Regions from separate parts of the Buttiauxella agrestis genome, predicted to be linked through region 1. Evidence: predicted binding sites of a transcription regulator. Region 1 holds the regulator's gene; the other holds the start of a gene.
What was found. Region 1 encodes LexA, which represses DNA repair genes until DNA is damaged. Its sites were predicted from a motif close to TNCTGTATGTACATACAGNA; they were not measured.
Positions count from the first base shown of each region.

Region 1 (5,802 bases):
TGTTGGTTCTGCTGTCGTTTTTACTGGTGCTGACACTCAATACCATGACAATTTTGTTATCGGTAGCGGGGCTGGCATTAGCCTGGGTTTACCCGTTTATGAAACGCTATACCCACCTGCCGCAGGTGGTGTTAGGTGCGGCATTCGGCTGGTCAATCCCAATGGCATTTGCTGCGGTGAGTGAGTCTGTTCCGCTGAGTTGCTGGTTGATGTTTTTGACTAACATCTGCTGGGCCGTGGCTTACGACACCCAATATGCAATGGTCGATCGCGATGACGATTTAAAAATTGGCATTAAATCCACGGCGATACTGTTCGGGCGCTATGACAATTTTATCATCGGTGTTTTGCAGGTTTCGGTGATGGTACTGCTGGCAGTGATTGGCTGGCTGAACGGGTTGGGCGGGGCGTTTTACTGGTCGATTGCTCTGGCGGGCGCGCTATTTATCCATCAGCAACGTCTGACTGCGAACCGCGATCGTGACGCCTGTTTCCGTGCATTCCTGAATAATAACTACGTTGGGCTGGTGTTGTTTATAGGCCTGGTGCTGAGTTACCTGCACTTTTGATATCAAAAACTAAATGGCGGATGGCACTTCGTTTATACGCCCTACAAGTCTAAAAAAACAGGCGGGTTTCCCCGCCTGTTTCGTTTTACTCAGTCGCAGCCTGCGAGGTTGCACTTTCAATCGTCAAACGCACATCCGGCATGATCAGTTCAGCCAGCATCTGGTAGACCTTCATGGTTTCGGTTGGCTCCGCATCCCCGGTATCGCTGATATAGCCTTCATCACGCAGGGTTAATACCAGCGAGGTGAACACGGCTTTATCAAAGAACTCCGGTGCGTTAATACCATGCAAAACAGACAAGCGCTGGGCAACGGTGCGGCTTTCGCGCTCCAGTGTCCCGCGGTTGATGGACGGATTAGCGCTCAACAGCCAGAAAGTAATCGCGTAACGTTGCAGTGTTTCACGAACACCCGCAGCCAGAAGCTGCATAGTGCGTGAACGAGCCGGGTTAATCAGTACTTCATCACCCGCAAGAGTAATCAGTTCCTGACGAACCATCTCATTGAGCAGCGCGTCCATTTCACTGACAAGCTGCGCCTTTTCCCAGCGCAGGAAAAGCTCAGCTTTCAGCATCGGGTAGAGTAATTCGACCTGACGCAGAAGCTCTCCGCGTGAAATGTGGCGATGCTGCGTGATAATCGCGGCCAGCAGAGAAGGCAACACCAGCATATGCAAGATGTTGTTACGGTAATAAGTCATCAGTACCGCCTGCTCACGCGGCAGAATGATGATGTCACCGATAGTATCTTTCTCTACTTCAAACTTGTTCATTTGCAACGCGTGTTCAATCAGTGCTTCTGCTGACTGGTCTGGCGTAGTCGCATCTGGTGAATACGGCACATTACGCAACAGGCTCAAGTAGCAATTGAGCTGCTCGGTCAATTGTTCACGAGTAAGTGAACGCTGACGCGACGCAAGTAATGCGGTACAGCACAGGTTCATGGCATTTGCCGCCCCTGCATTGTTGATACGCACCATCAACTCGGCAGCAATTTCATTGACCGTTGGCGTCAGCCACGCCGGGCGAATCGCTTCGATTGGATCGATTGAATCACGCCACTCAGGAACACGCTGATTGAGGAATGTCATCAACGGCATCGGTTCGCCGAAGTTCACATAGCCCTGGCCGAGGTTACGCAGCTTGCTCAGCCCGCGCACCATCTGCATAAAGCTCTCTTTTTCTTTAGTCGCACCGCGCAGTTCTTTGGCGTAAGTCCCCACTTCCATTACATGCTCGTAGCCAATGTAAATTGGCACCAATGTAATTGGACGAGTACCGCCGCGCAGCATGGCCTGAATGGTCATCGACAGCGTGCCGGTTTTCGGGTCAAGCAAACGCCCGGTACGGGAACGCCCACCTTCCACAAAGTATTCAACGGAATAGCCACGGCTAAACAGCTCGCCAAGATATTCACGGAACACGGTGGAATAGAGTTTGCTGCCTTTAAAGGTACGGCGAATAAAGAACGCGCCCAGGCGACGGAAAATCGGGCCTGCTGGCCAGAAATTCAGGTTGATACCCGCCGCGATGTGCGGAGGAACTAACCCCTGGTGATAAAGCACGTAAGACAGCAGCATGTAGTCCATGTGGCTGCGGTGGCAGGGCACATAGACAATCTCGTGGCCGTCATGAGCCAGTTGGCGCACACGCTCAGCGTTGTGAACGTTAATGCCCTGGTACAAACGGTTCCACGTCAGACCTAACACGCGGTCGGTCAAACGAACGGCTTCATAAGAGAAGTTGGCCGCAATTTCTTCCATCAGCGCGACAGCATTTTGCTGCGCCTTTTCATGGGAGATTTTCTTGCTACGCGCTTCGTCTTCTACCGCGCGGGCGATAGCTTTTGATGCCAGAAGTTTGTTAAACAGATCCTGGCGTACCGGCAGACGCGGCCCGACAGTCGCCAGGCGCTGACGTGCGAAGTGCATACGTGCCACTCGCGCCAGTTTCTGAGCGATTTTTTTATCTGTACCGTGATCGGTTGCCATCTGGCGCAGCGAAACCGGTGCAGAAAAACGCACAAAGCTGTCGCGGCCAAGCCAGGAGACGGCGAAGAATTTCTGAATGCCGTTGAGCATTCTTAATGGCGGATTCACTTCGCCTTTTTCGCGCCCCGGTGAACGGCCAAACATGACCGAAACAGGCACCATCTGCACATCCAGATTTGGATTGCTACGGTGCAAATCGAGGTAATCATGGAACAGCTTGATCGACTCTTCTTTTGGCGTGTAATAAGTGAATACACGCGGCCCGCCATGGATAAAGACATAGCGCGGCAGCACCGCTCCGTCGATTTCTAACGGCTCGAGAGGGTCGGGCAAGTTATGCGCGAGGCATTGAGCGCGCAGGGTTAATAAGTCCGCCTTTGAGTTATAGGGCAGCACGTACATTATTGGACGTGTGGGATCTAAGCCCAGTTCGGCTTGTGGATCTGCCGGAATAGACTTGCTCTTTACCAGAACGCCTAATGGTAAATTAAGTAATTTGTAGTAGATTCTTGGCCAGCCTGACATAAACGATGTAAAGCCTCAGGTTAATGATGCAAATTCGCCGCAAGAATATCAGAATCTGACCCAGATTTCTGTGGCGTTATAATTTTGACAAGCATTGATGCAAATAATTTGAAAAGGTTGCCCAAAATGGCGAGTAGTACCACTGGACTTACCCGTATTATCAAAGCTGCAGGCTATTCATGGAAAGGGCTAAAAGCGGCCTGGATCAACGAAGCTGCTTTCCGCCAGGAGGGCGTTTCGGCTGTCATCGCCATCGCTATTGCCTGCTGGTTAGATGTTGACCCTATTACCCGTATTTTACTGATTGGTTCAGTCGTGCTGGTGATGATTGTCGAAATCCTCAATAGCGCTATTGAGGCCCTCGTTGACCGTGTTGGTACTGACTATCACGAGCTTTCCGGGCGAGCGAAAGATATGGGCTCAGCCGCTGTATTAATCGCCATTATCCTTGCAGTAATTACCTGGGTCACGCTGCTTTGGCAGCATTTGCGATAGTCTTTCCAGAATAGTTAAGTGCCTGGTTTTTTGCTTAATTTGTGGTTCCAAATTCGCCTTTAACTGTATATACTCACAGCATAACTGTATAAACACCCAGGGGGCGGAATGAAAGCGTTAACTACCAGGCAGCAAGAGGTGTTTGATCTTATTCGGGATCATATCAGCCAGACCGGCATGCCACCGACACGTGCCGAGATTGCTCAACGTCTGGGGTTCCGTTCACCGAACGCTGCTGAAGAACATTTAAAAGCTCTCGCCCGTAAAGGCGTGATTGAGATTGTTTCCGGCGCTTCGCGTGGCATTCGCTTGCTGGTGGAAGAGATCACCGGCATCCCGCTGGTTGGGCGCGTCGCTGCGGGTGAACCACTCCTTGCGCAGCAGCATATCGAAGGCCATTACCAGGTAGATCCTTCACTGTTCAAACCGAATGCCGACTTCCTGCTGCGCGTCAGTGGGATGTCTATGAAAGACATCGGTATTATGGACGGTGATTTACTGGCGGTGCATAAAACTCAGGATGTGCGTAACGGCCAGGTTGTGGTGGCGCGCATTGATGATGAAGTGACAGTTAAACGTTTGAAACAGCAGGGGAATACCGTTCACCTGCTGCCAGAAAACAGCGAATTCGAGCCGATAGTGGTTGACCTGCGCGAGCATAACTTCTCGATTGAAGGGCTGGCTGTTGGCGTAATTCGCAACGGTGACTGGCTGTAAAATCTCTTTAGGTGATGCGCATTTAAGTGCGCATCACTGTCTTAATTCTCTTTGATCTCCTTCAGGAGAGGTCATGCAATTATTCTCCACAGCGGATCGTGCGCTCTGGCGCCTCGCTTTACCCATGATTTTCTCCAACATTACCGTCCCGCTGCTTGGCCTTGTCGATACCGCCGTTATTGGTCATCTGGATAGTCCTGTTTATTTGGGCGGCGTTGCCATTGGTGCGACAGCAACCAGCTTCCTGTTTATGTTATTGCTGTTTCTGCGCATGAGTACCACCGGCTTAACCGCCCAGGCCTTTGGTGCAAACAACCCCTCCGCTTTAGCTCGCGCACTGGTTCAGCCTTTATTGCTGGCACTCGGAGCGGGTATTGCCATTGTCTTGCTGCGCGAACCGCTAATCTCACTGGCTCTGCGTATTGTCGGTGGTAATCAGGATGTGCTCTATCAAGCGCGACGTTTTCTTGAGATTCGTTGGCTAAGCGCCCCGGCTTCCCTGGCTAATTTGGTCTTGCTCGGCTGGTTGCTGGGCGTTCAATACGCACGCGCGCCGGTTATCTTGTTAGTGGTCGGTAACGTTCTGAATATTGTGCTCGACGTGTGGCTGGTGATGGGGCTGCATATGAATGTTCAGGGGGCTGCACTCGCTACCGTCACGGCTGAATACGCCACATTTATCATCGGCTTGCTCATGGTGAAAAAGGTCATGGGCCTGCGTGGAATCAGTGGTGAAATACTCAAACAGGCTTGGCGCGGTAATGTTCGGCGCTTGTTGGCGCTTAACCGTGACATCATGCTCCGCTCGCTGTTATTACAGATTTGCTTTGCCTCCGTGACCATCTTTGGCGCGCGTTTGGGCAGTGAAATCGTCGCGGTGAATGCGGTACTAATGACGTTGCTGACCTTCACCGCTTACGCGCTCGATGGTTTTGCCTATGCCGTTGAGGCGCATTCCGGGCAGGCTTATGGGGCCAGAAATCGGGGGCAATTACTCGAAGTCTGGGGGGCTGCATGTCGCCAGGCAGGTTTAGTCGCGCTGGCATTCGCCGCCGTTTATGCCTTGTTGGGTGAGCAAATTGTTTCCCTTTTGACGTCAATTGCTGAGCTGCAACGGCAAGCGGATATCTATTTGTATTGGCAGATAATTTTACCCGTTGTCGGCGTGTGGTGCTATTTGCTTGATGGCATGTTTATTGGTGCAACTCGAGGGACTGAAATGCGCAATAGCATGGCTGTCGCGGCGTTGGGCTTTGGCCTGTCGATGTTTACCGTACCGTATTTAGGCAACCACGGGCTGTGGCTTTCGCTGGCTGTATTCCTTGCGTTACGAGGTTTGTCGCTGGGCTGGATATGGCGTCGCCACTGGCAGAAAAACACCTGGTTTAACAATGTTCAAAATTAAGCCGTTAGGTTAAACATTCTTAGTTTTCCCCATACCGCCATATCCTTGACTACAATTATTTCCACGTCCAGCAGAAACAGGGTGTCAGCCAAACGGAAGCA
Region 1 covers NZ_UIGI01000001.1:4,633,879-4,639,680, reverse strand. Annotated here, with positions in the region: gene ubiA (4-hydroxybenzoate octaprenyltransferase) at 1-569, shown strand, start outside; gene plsB (glycerol-3-phosphate 1-O-acyltransferase PlsB) at 655-3,084, opposite strand; gene DY231_RS21925 (diacylglycerol kinase) at 3,211-3,579, shown strand; gene lexA (transcriptional repressor LexA) at 3,688-4,296, shown strand; gene dinF (MATE family efflux transporter DinF) at 4,370-5,701, shown strand.

Region 2 (5,802 bases), 100 kb from region 1:
ATAAATAATTTGCATCCCTTTATTCTTAAGAACAGAATCTAAAAATATTTTGTTTACAGCACATTTCTTAAGAAACCATGATAAAGGGAATAAGTCATGTCAGAACTGAGGCCGCATAAACCCAAAGACTATTTGTTAGACGAGCATACCTTTAGCTCCTATCCCAGCATGAACCCCGCAATGCGTGATATGGCCGTAATGAATGGTTCATTTATTACAGAAAGTCGCTACATTATGTTGCTGACACTGGATGAAGCACAAAGTGTAGTAGATGAACTTCTCGGCAAAGTTGATTATATGTTCTCTTACCGGGCTGGCCCCGGGAATATCAAAGACGGTCTGGATGGCTTTCGAACAGCCAGTAAATTGATGACATACCATAATGAATTTGGAAAACTCGTTATCAGATTCCAGTCACTGGGAATCAGAGCGCTAAAATGCCGTATAGGCGGAACGGATTATATTAAGTTAACAGGCTACCCTGCATTACGGCGTGTTCTCAATGGCACTCGTTATAGTTTACGCAATCCACAAATACTGGAAATGGGGATTGGAATACGTGGACTCGGTTCTTCAATTGTTAAAGGCACTAAATTTTGTATTTGTTGCTCACTTGCCTGGCGAGCCGTAGAGCTGATATTTAAATCGAATTATGATCTGGTTGATTTTTTAGTTGATGTCACGATGGACGTGGCAAAGATTATTGTGTCGAGTGTGGCGGTTGGGGTTGTGGGTGGGGTTGCTGTTTTGGCAAGTCTGCCGGTAATTGTTACAACATCTGTTGTTATCATAGCAGGTATAGCTCTAAATATAGGATTAAATGCATTAGATGATCAGCTTGGTTTATCTGCCAGCCTAAAAGAAAAATTACGCATTGCCCTGGCAGAAGAGCAACGGATCAACGAGTGGAATCAACAGCATTCTTCACCATTTTTAAACTTACTCGCGAATACATCGGACTAAAAATGAGCAGAGAAACTATTTTAGAATGGCTACTGTATCGTGGCGCTGCTTTCGTTTTGATTCTCATAATGTACGCATTACTTTATTTCATATTGTTTTCCGTACCGATGTACGATCTCCGATCATTATTATTACATAATGAGATCATTGTTTATCATGCTAAAGCTGTCGCTTGTGTAGGGGCCATACCTCTTTGCATCTATTCTATATTCGTTGCTCTTCGAGTATTTTTTACCAAAGGAGTTAAACCACCTACAACACAAACCTCTATTGGTAAGGTCTGTAGCGGCGTTTGTGTCATTGTAACTTTCTTATCATTCATCATCGCATTCTTAATCCCCATCGGATTAATGTTTTCACCTTATAGCAATTGCCCGCAAGAAAAACTCGGCAATTATTATGTCACTGATTTGGAACTCTGTAAGACCATCGAACCCAGAAACTGGAAGATAGAGAAAAAGCAATAATGCCGGATGAGGCTGTGCTTATCCGGCATAAACGTTTAAATTTTGTAGGGTGGATAAGCGCCAGCGTCATCCACCGGTTTACTTAAGCGTTACGCAGATTCTGTGCCGCTTTCACCATGTTTGCCAGTGCCTGGCGAGTTTCCGTCCAGCCACGGGTTTTCAGACCGCAGTCCGGGTTCACCCACAAGCGTTCTGCCGGAACAGACTCTGCCGCGTTCCTTAGCAGAGCTTCAATCCATTCCACACTCGGCACATTCGGTGAGTGAATGTCATATACGCCCGGCCCGATTTCGTTCGGATATTCAAACTCTTTAAACGACTCCAGCAAGTCCATATCCGAACGTGATGTTTCAATGGTAATCACATCTGCATCCAGCGCCGCAATGGAATCCATGATGTCGTTGAACTCGCAGTAACACATGTGAGTGTGGATTTGCGTGTCGTCTCGCACCACGGCGGCGTTCAGGCGGAAAGCTTCCACACCCCATTCCAGATATGCCTGCCAGTCGGACTGGCGCAGCGGTAAACCTTCGCGCAGTGCCGGTTCATCAATCTGAATGATGCCGATACCTGCGGTCTCGAGATCCTCCACTTCATCCCGCAACGCCAGAGCGATTTGTTTCGCGATGGTTTCACGGCTCACATCTTCGCGCGGGAATGACCAGCACAAAATCGTCACCGGGCCGGTCAACATGCCTTTTACCGGTTTATCCGTCAGAGACTGGGCATACTTCGCCCATTCCACAGTGATCGCTTCCGGGCGGCTGATATCACCAATCACAACCGGCGGTTTCACGCAGCGGGAACCGTAGCTCTGAACCCATCCATTTTGGGTAAACGCGAAGCCGTCGAGGTGCTCGCCGAAATATTCCACCATATCGTTACGCTCTGCTTCACCATGCACCAGCACATCGAGGCCTAAACGTTCCTGCTCGGCAACAGCCTGTTTGATGTGTTCCGCGATGCCGGTGCGGTAATTATTGGCATCCAGGTTCCCTTTCTTGAAATCGAGGCGCAGACCGCGAATTTCAGTGGTTTGCGGGAACGAACCGATGGTGGTCGTCGGCCATGCTGGTAAGTTAAAGCGCTGACGCTGGGCCTGAGCACGAACGGTATATTCGCTCTGACGTTGGCTATCTTGCGCGGTGATTTTTGCCAGGCGCTGTCCTACTGCTGCGTTATGTACGCGCTGTGAATGGCGACGAGCCTGAATCGGCGCACTCCACTCTGCCAGTTTTTCTGTGTTGCCACTGTTCAGCGCATCAGTGAGCAAAGACAACTCGGCACATTTTTGCAGAGCGAAGGCAAACCAGCTTTTTACTTCTGCATCCAGACGAGTTTCAACGTTCAGGTCGATTGGGCTATGTAACAACGAGCAAGAAGAGGCGACCCAAAGATCACGCTTGCCCACCAGATCTTTAAGATGCGCATATTTTTCCGTTAAATCAGCACGCCAGACGTTACGGCCATTAATCACACCCGCCGACAGCAGCCAGTTGGCTGGCAGTTGTTGATGCAGTGCATTGATATCGTCTTTGCCATGCACGAAGTCGACGTGCAAACCCTGAACGGGCAGCGCCGTAATCGTATTCAGATTGGGCGTCACGCCTTCAAAATAGGTGGTCAAGAGCAGTTTAACGTTACCCGCCAGCGCATCGTAAGCCGATTGGAACGCATCCAGCCACTCCTGCGGTAACTCCAGCACCAGCGCCGGTTCGTCGATTTGCACCCATTCGATGCCGCGTTTTGCCAGTTCCGCCAGCACCTGTTGGTAAACTGGCAGAATATCTTTCAGCAGGCTCAGGCGGTCAAACGGCTCGCCTTTCACTTTACCCAGCCACAGATAAGTCACCGGGCCAAGCAGCACAGGTTTCACGTTGTGGCCGAGTGAGAGCGCTTCGTCGACTTCATCCAGAAGCTGCGTCCAGGTCAGCTTGAACTGCTGGCCTTTGGTGAATTCCGGGACCATGTAGTGGTAGTTGGTGTTAAACCATTTGGTCATTTCAGCGGCTGCGGCTGGCTCACCTGTGGGTGCGCGGCCACGACCCAAACGGAACAAAGTATCGATATCGACGCTACCGTCCGCGTTCTGATGACGAGCCGGCACATTGCCAAGCAGCAAGCTGGTGGTCAGAACGTGATCGTACCAGGCGAAATCGCCCACCGGCAGCAGTTCCACGCCAGCTTCTTTTTGTTGTTCCCAGTGGCGAGCACGCAGTTCGCGGCCCACCGCCAACAATTCTTCCTGGGTGGAGTTGCCAGCCCAGTAACTTTCTTGCGCTTTTTTCAGTTCGCGACGTAGACCAACGCGAGGAAAACCGAGGGTGTGATTTTTAATAGTCATTTTTTTACCTCATAAGATTTATGAAACCCGAAGGATTTAGCCGTCCAGATGTTTACACATCCATATTGTGCAGGTACTGTATATTCCTCAAGCGCAATTTGCTCATGCCGAAGTGAAGGACTTTCATGATCGAGATCAAACACCTGCGGACGCTCCAGGCGTTACGAAATTGCGGCTCTTTAGCCGCCGCCGCCTCCGCGTTGCATCAAACCCAATCGGCGCTCTCTCATCAGTTCAGCGATCTGGAGCAGCGGCTTGGGTTCCGCCTGTTTGTCCGTAAAAGTCAGCCGCTGCGCTTTACTCCGCAGGGCGAAGTGCTGTTGCAACTGGCAGAACAAGTGCTGCCGCAGATTAGCCGTGCGCTTCAGGCATGCAATGAACCGCATCAAACCCGGCTTCGCATCGCGATTGAGTGCCATAGCTGTATTCAGTGGCTAACGCCTGCACTGGAATACTTCCACAAGACCTGGCCGCAGGTAGATCTGGATTTCAAATCTGGCGTGACGTTTGACCCACAACCAGCTTTGCAGCAGAGCGAGTTGGATATCGTTTTAACGTCTGACATTCTGCCGCGCAGCGGTCTGCACTATTCGCCGATGTTTGATTATGAAGTGCGCCTGGTGCTGGCAACGGATCACCCGCTGGCGAATAAAACGCGTATTGAGCCGGAAGATTTGAGCAGCGAAACGTTATTGATTTACCCGGTCCAGCGCCAACGTCTGGATATCTGGCGGCATTTCCTGCAACCCGCAGGCGTTAGTCCATCGCTGAAAAGTGTCGATAACACGTTGTTGTTGATTCAGATGGTGTCGGCACGCATGGGAATTGCAGCGCTGCCGCATTGGGTAGTGGAGAATGTTGAACGCCAGGGTCTGGTTGTAACCAAAACCCTGGGTGAAGGACTGTGGAGCCGGTTGTACGCTGCCGTGCGCGATGGCGAGCAGCGTCAACCGGTGACGGAAGCCTTTATTCGCTCGACGTGTTCACACGCTTGTGAGCATCTGCCGTTTGTGAAGAACGCGGAGCGACCCAATGGCGATGTACCCATAGCGAAGCCATTATCACCGACCCACCAATAATAAAACTCGGCCAGTGGGGTTGCTCTTGCCAGATGGCGAGGTTAACCAGCAGCCCCGCCGGAACATGCACGTTGTTCATGATGCCGAGCGTGCCCGCATCCACCTGCGTGGCACCGTAGTTCCACATGAAGTACCCCAATCCTGACGCGACAACCCCAAGCCACACCAGAATGCCCCATTGCAGATGGGTCGTCGGCAGTTTTTGCGGGTTCCCAAGCGCAAACCAGGCCGTAACGGCCACGATTAAAGCCCCGAGATAAAACCATGAAAATGCGCAATGCTGTGGCATCGGGCGCGTTTCCATCAGGCGTTTGTAGCCCACCATTCCGATAGCGAAACAGAGGTTTGCCGCCTGTACCAAAAGCAGGCCAATCCAGAAGTGATCGCTAACTTTATCGTAGCGAATAATTGCCGCACCAATCACCGCAAGCCCTGCGCTTAACGCATAGCCCCAGCGCAGTTTGTTGCCACTGATCAGGTCGTAAATCAGCGTAACGTAAAGCGGCGTCATTACCGTAAACAGCAGGAATTCCGAAACGGTGAGGTAGAGGTAAGCCTGGAAACTAAACAGGTACATCACGCCGAGTTGTAACGCGCCCACCAGCATGTACAGCAGCAGCGTTTTCGCGCTGTAGCCTTTGAAGCGCAGGAACGGCAGGAACACTAACGCTGCAAGTCCGACGCGCATCAGCACGGAAAAATAGCTGTCGACATGCCCGGCGAGATATTCGCCAATCAGGCTAAAAGAGAAGGCCCACAGGATTGTGGTGATGATGAGTAACGGCACGATGAAGTCTCAACTACAGGCAATTTATTCACCATTGTAGCGAAGGGGATGAACCAGATCTGAACTATTTGGTTGACGAGTGGTGATTTATTCACCACTCGCTTTTCACGAATCAATCTTTACCGAGGAACATCTTACGCAGGTAATGTGGAACCGCGTTAT
Region 2 covers NZ_UIGI01000001.1:4,735,798-4,741,599, forward strand. Annotated here, with positions in the region: gene DY231_RS22400 (hypothetical protein) at 97-963, shown strand; gene DY231_RS22405 (DUF1240 domain-containing protein) at 966-1,430, shown strand; gene metE (5-methyltetrahydropteroyltriglutamate--homocysteine S-methyltransferase) at 1,513-3,774, opposite strand; gene metR (HTH-type transcriptional regulator MetR) at 3,900-4,853, shown strand; gene DY231_RS22420 (carboxylate/amino acid/amine transporter) at 4,741-5,640, opposite strand; gene yigL (sugar/pyridoxal phosphate phosphatase YigL) at 5,753-5,802, opposite strand, start outside.
Region 2: the regulator LexA is predicted to act here: its motif matches at 3,849-3,868, upstream of metR (HTH-type transcriptional regulator MetR).